3 regions of the Dietzia sp. SYD-A1 genome follow, and region 1 is predicted to be linked to each of the others. Evidence: riboswitches for the same ligand, from Rfam matches in the RefSeq annotation. Region 1 holds a riboswitch; each other region holds the start of a gene.
The links. Region 1 has a riboswitch for thiamine pyrophosphate ahead of IY392_RS04755 (LLM class flavin-dependent oxidoreductase). Riboswitches for the same ligand answer to the same signal wherever they lie in the genome.
Positions count from the first base shown of each region.

Region 2: linked by a shared signal. The riboswitch ahead of IY392_RS10545 (ABC transporter ATP-binding protein) and the one ahead of IY392_RS04755 (LLM class flavin-dependent oxidoreductase) in region 1 are both predicted to bind thiamine pyrophosphate.
Region 3: linked by a shared signal. The riboswitch ahead of thiC (phosphomethylpyrimidine synthase ThiC) and the one ahead of IY392_RS04755 (LLM class flavin-dependent oxidoreductase) in region 1 are both predicted to bind thiamine pyrophosphate.

Region 1 is NZ_JADDKI010000094.1:3,636-6,872, reverse strand. It holds partial or broken gene IY392_RS04770 (class I SAM-dependent methyltransferase) at 1-338, opposite strand, end outside; gene IY392_RS04765 (TetR/AcrR family transcriptional regulator) at 438-1,025, shown strand; partial or broken gene IY392_RS04760 (NAD(P)H-dependent oxidoreductase) at 1,041-1,688, shown strand; TPP riboswitch at 1,851-1,944, shown strand; gene IY392_RS04755 (LLM class flavin-dependent oxidoreductase) at 2,000-3,237, shown strand, end outside.
Region 2 is NZ_JADDKI010000239.1:1,738-4,974, forward strand. It holds gene IY392_RS10535 (cytochrome c oxidase assembly protein) at 1-910, opposite strand, end outside; tRNA gene IY392_RS10540 (tRNA-Arg) at 1,017-1,089, shown strand; TPP riboswitch at 1,325-1,422, shown strand; gene IY392_RS10545 (ABC transporter ATP-binding protein) at 1,405-2,316, shown strand; gene IY392_RS10550 (ABC transporter permease) at 2,313-3,092, shown strand; gene IY392_RS10555 (ABC transporter substrate-binding protein) at 3,089-3,237, shown strand, end outside.
Region 3 is NZ_JADDKI010000200.1:2,138-5,374, reverse strand. It holds gene IY392_RS09190 (ABC transporter permease) at 1-108, shown strand, start outside; gene thiC (phosphomethylpyrimidine synthase ThiC) at 173-1,876, opposite strand; TPP riboswitch at 1,870-1,986, opposite strand; gene IY392_RS09180 (GNAT family N-acetyltransferase) at 2,060-2,356, shown strand; gene IY392_RS09175 (CD225/dispanin family protein) at 2,406-2,861, shown strand; gene IY392_RS09170 (CoA-binding protein) at 2,902-3,237, opposite strand, start outside.

The DNA of each region.
Region 1 (3,237 bases):
GAGGGAGCCCGTCGGGACGTCGAGGGCGTCCGACCGACCTCGAAGGGCAGATGCGGGTGGCGGCGGCGAGCCAGGTCGACGAACCGCCGAACCGGGTCGATGCCGCTGACCTCCACCCCGTTCCCGGCCAGGAAGCCCGACCAGTGCCCGGGACCACATCCCACATCGAGCACAGGTCCCGTCAGGGTGGCGGCCCACGAGCCCACCAGCGCCCGGTCGGAGGGATGAGTCGCCTCCATGGACCCGAAGAGGTCCGCGTACTCCAGCGCCCGTGCCGAGTACGCCTCTCGGATCGCCTCGTGCCGTCGGTCAGCCGTGTCCTCCACGGGGTCGAGGATGGTCGGCCGGGGCGCCGCCCGCAACGGGGTCGCGCGATGCGATCGAGCAGGCTACTGTTAGTAACCTACGAATAGTAACCACTCTGTCGAGGAGCTGTCATGGTCGATGCACGAGCGATCGCGCGCCGTCGGATGTCCAGAGAGGAGCGCCGCGCCCAGCTCCTCGCGGAGGCTCGAGCGCTCATTCGCGAGGCGGGGACCGACACCCTCACCCTCGGACGGGTGGCGGAGCGCGCAGGCGTCACCAAACCGGTGGTCTACGACCACTTCGGCGACAGGAGCGGTCTGCTCGCCGAGCTGTACCGGGAGTTCGAGGCCCGCCAGCACGAGGTACTCGACGCCGCGCTCGAGAGCGCAGGGACCGAGCTCGATGACGTGGCGGAGGTCGTGGCAGCGGCGTACATCGACTGCTGCGTGGCCGAGGGCCGGGAGTTGGCCGACGTCGTCTCCGCACTCGCCGGGTCGCCGACGTTGGACGAGGTCCGCCAGGAGGCCGAGGAGCAGTTCCTCGCCAAGTACCGCCGGGCGCTGACCCCGTTCGCCGGAGAGATAGAGGCCGCGGATCTGGTAGCGATCCTCGGCGCCGGCGATTCCCTCGCCCGGGCCGCGACCACCGGCTCGATCACCACGACCCACGCCCACGAGGTGCTCGCCAGAGTCATCGTGTCCGTCACGTCCCGAGACTGAATCGAAAGGCAGCTCATGACCATCACGCACCCGCCCGAACCCCGCACGGCCCTCTGGGTGTACGCCCACCCTCGACCGGGCTCTCTCAACGAGCACCTCTTCCGGACCGGCACCGAGTCGCTGTCCGCGCGGTACACGGTGGAGACCTCGGACCTGTACGCGCAGGGCTTCGACCCCGTGTTGTCCGATCGCGACCTCGGCGAGCCGGAGGGCCGATCGAGATCGATCGTCGAGCTGTCCGCTGACGCCTACGCCACGGGCCGCCTTCCCGACGACGTCCGGGCCGAGCAGGCCAAGATCGCGGCGGCCGAGCTCGTCGTCTTCCAGTTCCCGCTGTGGTGGTACGGGCCGCCGGCCATCCTGAAGGGATGGTTCGACCGGGTGATGACGACCGGTTTCGCCCACGGCGACCTCGACCCCGAGCTCGGCGTACCCCGTCGCTACGGAGACGGCGGGCTGGCCGGTCGCAAGGCCCTCATCGTGGTGACCGCCGGGGAGGACGAGCGCTCGATAGGGCGTCGTGGCGTGAGCGGCGATATCGAGACCCTGCTCTTCCCCGTGACCCACGGGGTCCTCTGGTACACCGGGATCGAGGTACTGGACCTGCACGTCGTCTACGACGCCGACGGGCTGTCCGGTGCGGACGTGGAGGCGCAGGCCCATCGGCTGCGCACCCGGCTGGACGGTATCGACACCGAGCCCGTCGCGGCTTTCCGTCGCCTCCGGGACGGGGATTACCGCGGTACCCGCGCCCTACGGGAGGACCTTCTGCCCGGCCGCACCGACCTCGGCATCCACCTCGCGCACAGCGGCGCGAGTAGGCTGAGCCGTGACACGGGGTGCCCGCCACGGGCTGAGATCACACCCGAGCGAACCTGATCGAGTTCATACTCGCGTAGGGATGTCGTCGATGCGTCCACCGGCCGCTCGGACTCGTGAGGTGGTCCCCCTCCACGACCAGCGCCGGGAGAACGATGACCACGCCACACCACGCCCCTCACGATGCGCCACGGCACCCACGGAGGATCCGCTTCAACGCCTTCGCCGTCAACGGGGTGGGCCACCAGCTCCCGGGGCTCTGGCGGCATCCCGCGGACCGCTCCCGGGACTATCGCGACCTCACGCACTGGACCCGTCTGGCCCGGCTCCTGGAGGAGGGGCTGTTCGACGGCATCTTCCTCGCGGACGCACTCGGGCCCTACGACGTCTACGGCGGTAGCGCCGATGCGGCCCTGCGGACTGCGGCCAAGATCCCGATGAACGACCCGATGATGCTGGTGAGCGCGATGGCGGCCGTCACGGAGCATCTCGGCTTCGGCATCACCGCGAGCACGTCGGCCGAGCACCCGTACACCTTCGCCCGGCGGATGTCGACGCTCGATCACCTCACCCGGGGCCGGGTGGGGTGGAACGTGGTCACGGGGTATCTCACCAGCGCGGCGCGGAATCTGGGCCAGGACGACCAGCTCTCCCACGATGAGCGCTACGACCGGGCGGACGAGTACCTGGAGGTCCTCTACAAATTGTGGGAGGGATCCTGGGAGGACGACGCGGTGGTGCTCGACGCGGAGCGGGACACCTTCGTCGACCCGGCGAAGGTGCACCCGATCGACCACCACGGGACGTACTTCACGGTTCCGGGGATTCATCTGTCGGAGCCCTCTGCACAGCGGACCCCGGTCATCTATCAGGCCGGCGCCTCCGAGCGGGGAGTCCGCTTCGCCACCGAGAACGCGGAGGCGATCTTCGTCGCGTCCCCGACTCTCGCGCAGACCCGTGAGCAGGTCGGTCGGATCCGCGAGGGACTGGAGGCGGCGGGGCGAGGGCGGGACGCCGCACGCGTCTATGCGCTGCTCACGATCGTCGTCGACCAGACCGACGCGGCGGCCGCCGCGAAGTATCGCGACGTCTTCTCCTACGCCTCCGAGACGGGGAATCTGGTCCTCAACTCGGGCTGGTCGGGAATCGACCTCTCCCGGGAAGATCTAGACGCACCGCTGGACCCGGTCGCCACCGATGCCATCCAGACCACGGTGTCGAGCCTCTCGGGCGCCGCTGACCCGGGCGGCCGGTGGACGTTGCGGGACAGCGCCCGGTTCAATGCGACGGGCGGCCCCGTGGTGGTGGGGTCGGGGGACACCGTGGCCGACGCCCTGGAGCACCTCATGGCGGAGACGGATGTCGACGGCTTCAACCTGGCCTATGCGCTCAA
Region 2 (3,237 bases), on a different contig from region 1:
TCCGGCGGCGGATGGCCAGGCCGAACAGCGCGAGCAGGACCAGCAGGAGCGCCTTGGACACCACGAGCAGCCCGTAGGTGGAGGAGAACAGGTCGGCCGGGTGCAGCCGCACGAGCGCGTTGATGATGCCGGAGAACCCGAGCGCGATGATCGCGATGGTCGCCACCACCGAGTAGCGGCGCAGGGCCAGGGCCACGCGGGAGCCGCCCCGCATGGTGTGGGCCAGCACGGCGACCAGCCCGCCCACGTAGAACGCGGCGGCGAACAGGTGGATGATCAGCGAGTTGGTGGCGATGTCGTGCGCGGTGCTCCCTGAGGCGTGCCCCGTGGCCGCCACCGGCAGGAGCGAGAGCACCGACACGCCCAACCAGATCACCGACCAGCGCCAGCTCACGGTGAGCCGCTGACCGATCCCGGCCACCAGCGCGATCACCGCCGCCCACCGCCAGGACGAGGCCACGTCGATCTGGTTGATCGCCACGATCCACTGGTCCGGAGGCAGCGCCGCCCAGAACGTGCGGCCGGAGACGTCCGACAGGGTCAGCGGGATGAGCAGAGCCGCGGCCACCGCCCACGAGATGTTGGCCCACGAGGAGATCCGCTGCGATCGGTACCCGTCCACGTCGAGGGTCTTGTCCTTCTGGGGCGGGGTGAAGAACGCCGCGAACAGGGCCGTCCCCACCGCCACCGCGGCGAGCAGCTCGCCCACCGCTCGGACCGCCGGGAGCCCGGCCGTGGTGAGGACGCCCGGGTCCGGGACGCCCACCAGCGCGAGCGCCACCTCCGTCGACATGCCCGACAGTGGGATCACCACCGCGGCGGCCACCACCGCGAGCAGGATCACGACGGGGACCACGCTGCGGGTCGTGAGCGTTCCGGCGCGGGCGGGTGTCGACTTGGACGACGTCATGGCCACCATCGTATTAACCCGATCGCCCCGGGCCGATTCGCGGCTGCGGCGCACACCCCCGGATCGGCTATCATCCTTCCGGCGACGCCGGACGCGGGCGTCGCAGGCCTCCGTAGCTCAGTGGATAGAGCATCCGGTTTCTACCCGGCTGGTCAGGGGTTCGAATCCTCTCGGGGGCGCACACTTCTGCGCAGATCAGCGGCGCTGACCGGCGTGACACCGGGCCCAAGCCGGCCGCCTGCCGCAGCACCCCGCCTGCCGCCGCCCGCCCTCGGCATCTGGCCCCCCTCGTCGCGCGGTCGATTCTGTTCACGTTTCCCCAGGTGGGGATCCGCCGGAGCCGCGCATATGTGACCACTCGCCGGGCAGCGCAGGGTGGTAAGTTCGCACTTCGAGCTGATCCACAGGATCGGCGTCGATGACACGGGGTGCCCCTACCGAACGGGGCTGAGATCACACCCGCTGAACCTGAACTCGTTCACACGAGCGGAGGGATGTCACATGCGCTGGTGCACGCGGCCATCCCTGTGCACGCCGCGGTCCTGGTGCACGCGGCCACCCCTGTGCACGCCGCGGTCCTGGTGCACGCCGTGCTGAGTCGCCCCGCAGTTCCGGCCGTGGCGCTGGACGGTCTGGGCCACACCTACCCGGGAGCACGCCGGCCCGTTCTCGCGGACCTCAGCCTGTCCGTCCCGGTGGGCCAGCACATCGCGGTCGTCGGGCGCAGTGGCTGCGGCAAGTCCACGCTGCTGTCGCTGATCGCCGGCCTGACCGAACCGACGACCGGGACCGTCTCCGTGTTGGACGAACGCCGGCCCGGCCGGCGCCTGGAGCACTGCGCGTTGATGCCGCAGGGCGACAGCCTGCTGCCGTGGATGACCCTGCTCGACAACGTCGCGATCAGTCTCCGCAATCAGCGGGAGCGCCGGCGCGTGGCCCGCGCCGAAGCCCAGCAACTGCTGGACCGCCTGGGCCTGGGCGCCTGGTCGGGGGCCCGTCCGTCGGCTCTGAGTGCGGGCATGCGCCAGCGCGCGGCACTCGCGCGCGCACTGCTCGCTCGCAAACCCCTGCTGCTGGCGGACGAGCCGCTCGGTGCGCTCGACGCGATCACCCGCGCCGACGTCCAGCAATGGCTGCGCGAGACCCTCGCCGGGACGCCGGCCACCCTCGTCATGGTCACCCATGACGTCGATGAAGCCCTGCTCCTCGCCGAACGTGTGGTCCTGCTGGCACGGCACGAGGCCGACGCCCCGGCGCGCGTGGTGTCCACCTGGCCGGGGTGGTTCGGCGACGACCGCCCCCGCGAGGCCCTGCTCGGCGACAAGGGATTCGCGGCGACCCGCCAGGACGTGCTCCAGGCCCTGGCGCGGGAATCCCACCTGGCCGACGGCGGAGCCGCCCTATGACAATCCGAGTCCTCCGATCCGCCGCTCCCGCCTGCGTGACGATCCTGCTGGTCCTCGCCGCGTGGATCACGATCACCGCGCTCGAACTCGTTCCGGCCTACGTCATCCCCGCGCCCGGCGCCGTGCTCGACTCGCTCGTGACCACCTGGCCCGACCGGCTCGGTTCCGCCACGCTGCTGACCGCCTCCGAGACCCTCCTGGGTGTGGTCCTCGGAGTGGTCGTCGCGGTGATCGTCGTGATCATCAGCGCGTTCGTGCCCACCATCGGTCAGGCCATGACCCCACTGCTGGTCGCCTCGCAGGCCATCCCGGTGATCGTGATCGGTCCGCTACTGACGATCTCCCTCGGGTACGGGATGGCGCCGAAGGTCATCGTCGTCGCCCTGTTGTGTTTCTTCCCCGTTGCCCTCAACCTCCTCTCCGGCGTGCGGGCCGTCGACGCCCGGGTGATCGACACGCTGCGGAGCCTGCACGCCACCCGGTGGTCGCTCTTCTGGCGGGTTCGTCTGCCGTCCGCCGCGCCCCGCGGGTTCGCCGGATTGCGCGTCTCGGTCACGTTCGCGCCGGTGGCCGCGGTGTTCGCCGAGTACACCGGGGCGACCAACGGCCTGGGGTACCTCATGCTGCAGGCCATCCCGCGTCTCCAGACGGACTTCGTCTTCGCCCAGGTGGTCGTGCTGACGATCATGTCCAGCGTCCTGCTGGCCACCGTGACCATCCTCGAACGACTCATCTGCCCGTGGAACACCCCCACCGGGGAAAGGACCCCATCATGACGCACACATCCACCAGCGCGGCCCCACGCCGGACCGTCACCCGACCGGGCGTCACCCGACCCGGCGTCCGCATGGTCGCGATCGCGGCCGCTGCCGTGCTGGCCCTGACCGGATGCCAGGCGGCTTCGGACGATGCGGACACGAC
Region 3 (3,237 bases), on a different contig from region 1:
CGCGGGTTCATCACGTGGGGCGAATGGCCGGCCTTCGCCTGGTACGCCGGGGTCTGCGTGGCGTTGTGGGCGCTGGGCCTCGTCATCACCCTGCGCCGCGACGCCTGAGGGGACGTGCCGCGTGAGACGTGTGACGCCGCCGCGTCACACGTCTCACGGGCGGGTCGGCCCGTCAGCCTCCACTGATCGGTAGATACACCCGGGAGCCGTGTTCGGCGAACTCCGCCGACTTCTCGGCCATCCCCGCCTCGATCGCCTCGACCGAGTCCAGTCCGTGCTCGGCGGCGTAGTCCCGGATGTCCTGCGATATCCGCATGGAGCAGAATCTGGGACCGCACATCGAGCAGAAGTGGGCCGTCTTGGCCGGTTCGGCGGGCAGCGTCGCATCGTGGTAGGCCAGCGCGGTGTCGGGGTCGAGGGCCAGGGCGAACTGGTCCCGCCAGCGGAACTCGAACCGCGCGGTGCTCAGCGCGTCGTCCCTCGCCTGCGCGCCCGGATGGCCCTTGGCCAGGTCCGCCGCGTGCGCGGCGATCTTGTAGGTGATCACGCCGGTCTTGACGTCGTCGCGATCGGGCAGGCCCAGGTGCTCCTTGGGGGTGACGTAGCAGAGCATCGCCGTGCCCGCCTCGGCGATCCGCGCGGCCCCGATGGCGGAGGTGATGTGGTCGTAGCCCGGAGCGATGTCCGTGGCCAGCGGCCCCAGTGTGTAGAAGGGCGCCTCCTCGCACCACTCCTCCTCCAGGCGCACGTTCTCCACGATCATGTGCATCGGCACGTGTCCCGGGCCCTCGATCATCACCTGGACGCCGTGGCGCTTGGCGATCCGGGTGAGTTCACCCAGCGTTCGGAGCTCGGCGAACTGCGCCTCGTCGTTGGCGTCGGCGATCGACCCGGGCCTCAGGCCGTCCCCGAGGGAGAACGTCACGTCGTACGTCGCGAGGATCTCGCACAGCTCACTGAAGTGGGTGTAGAGGAAGGACTCGCGGTGGTGTGCCAGGCACCACGCGGCCATGATCGATCCCCCGCGCGACACGATCCCGGTGACGCGCGTGGCGGCGAGCGGGACGTACCGCAGGAGCACCCCGGCGTGGACGGTCATGTAGTCCACTCCCTGTTCGCACTGCTCGATGACGGTGTCCCGATAGAGCTCCCAGGTCAGCGCCGTCGGGTCGCCGCCCACTTTCTCCAGTGCCTGGTAGATCGGCACGGTGCCCACGGGGACGGGCGAGTTGCGCAGGATCCACTCGCGGGTCTCGTGGATGTCCCGCCCGGTGGACAGGTCCATGATGGTGTCCGCGCCCCACCGGGATGCCCACACCATCTTCTCGACCTCCTCCGCGATCGAACTGGTGACCGCGGAGTTGCCGATGTTGGCGTTGATCTTGGTGACAAAGCGCTTGCCGATGATCATCGGTTCGCTCTCCGGGTGGCGGTGATTGGCCGGGATGACGGCGCGGCCGGCGGCCACCTCGGATCGCACGAGCTCCACGTCGATTCCCTCGCGCGCGGCGATGAAGCGCATCTCCGGGGTGATGTGACCCGCGCGGGCCCAGGCCAGCTGGGTTCGTACCGGCGTGGAGTCCTCCGACGAGGCGGGCACGGCCTCCGGGTGCGTCCACTCGTCGCGGGTGGGTGGTAGGCCGGAGCCGAGGTCGTGGCACTGCCCGGCGTCGGCGTACCCGGTGTACGGGCCGGAGGTGTCGTAGACGTCGAACGACGTGCCGTTGGTCAGGGCGATCCGGCGGACGGGCACGCGCAGCGTGCCGCCCTCCGCCGGGATCTCGAGGTACGACTTGCTGCTGGAGTGGATCGGGCCGCAGGTCACGGACTCGATCGAGGTGGACTCTGCGCTGGGGGTGGACGTGTGTGTGCCCATGATGCTCACTGCTCCCTACGCCGGCATGACCCGGACAGGTTCTACGGTCGACGGCCCGGCCGGCCGTCCTCTCAGCCCGCGCTCCGAAGCGGACTCCCGTGGGGACGAGTATGAAATTGTGCCGGGCGAGCGTACCCCGGCGAGTAGCATCGGGTGTGGAACACACCCTGCCGAAGGAGTCCCATGTCCCGAGTGGAGTCACTGGTGCTGGTCCACAACACCGATAGAGACCGGTTCGAACTGTGGGACGGCGAGACCTTCATGGGTCTGGTGGGGTACGAGAAGGACGGCGACGTCTACATCCTTCTCCACACCGTCATCGAGGAGCATTTCGGACAGCAGGGCATCGCTCGACTGCTGGTCAGTCTGGTCCTCACCCGGATGCGTCTGGACGGGCACAAGATCCGCCCGGTGTGCAGCTACGTCCGCCGGTTCCTCGTCCGATTCCCCGAGTACCAGCTCCTCGTGGCCCCCCGCTGACCCGGGAAGGGTGTTTCAGGGAGCCCACGTTCGGGGATACGATTCGGGCATGACGAATCCGAGCTACCCCGGTTCCTCCTCCGACTCCCCGTACGGGGCCGGCCAGACCCCCGGGCAGGAGTCCGGTTACTGGCAGGACCAGAGCTATGGCCAGGGCCCGACATACGGGCAGGGCGCGTCGTCGTATGGCCAGCACCCGGGTTACGGGGCCCAGACCCCCGGGGGGTTCACCGGGTCCCCCGGAGCCGCACGGCCGGGCCCCCCGTCGAACATCGGTTGGGCGGTGGCCTCGATCCTGTTCTTCTGGCCGCTCGCATTCGTCGCGATGACCCGGGCCTCGGACGTCTACCCGCTGTGGGCGGCCGGTCACCATGCGGAGGCCGAAGCGGCGAGCGCGTCAGCCAAGAAGCTCGGCCTCATCTCGCTCGGCCTCTTCGCCCTGCTCATCGTGCTCTACTTCGCCTTCATCTTCGCCATGATCGGGCTGAGCGCCAGCGGGTTCTGACCTGCGGGCGGGCCGTTCCCGCCACGGCGGGTGCTCTCGCTCAGGCGAGGCCCAGACGCGGCGCCTCGATGGCCGGGCAGGCGTCCATCACCACGTTCAGCCCCGCATCGGCAGCGCGCTGGGCCGCGGCCTCGTCTATCACACCCAGCTGGAGCCAGACCGCCTTCGCGCCCCGGGCGATCGCCTGGTCCACGACGTCGCCCGCGAGCGCCGAGTTGACAAAGACGTCGACCACATCGATCTCCCCGGGTACCGACGCGAGATCCGGGTATCCCTGCTGACCGTGGACCGTCTCAGCCCTGGGATGAACCGGCACTATCTCGTGACCCAGGTTGCGGACATAGGCGGCGATCCTGTGCGCGGTCCGTCCGGTGTT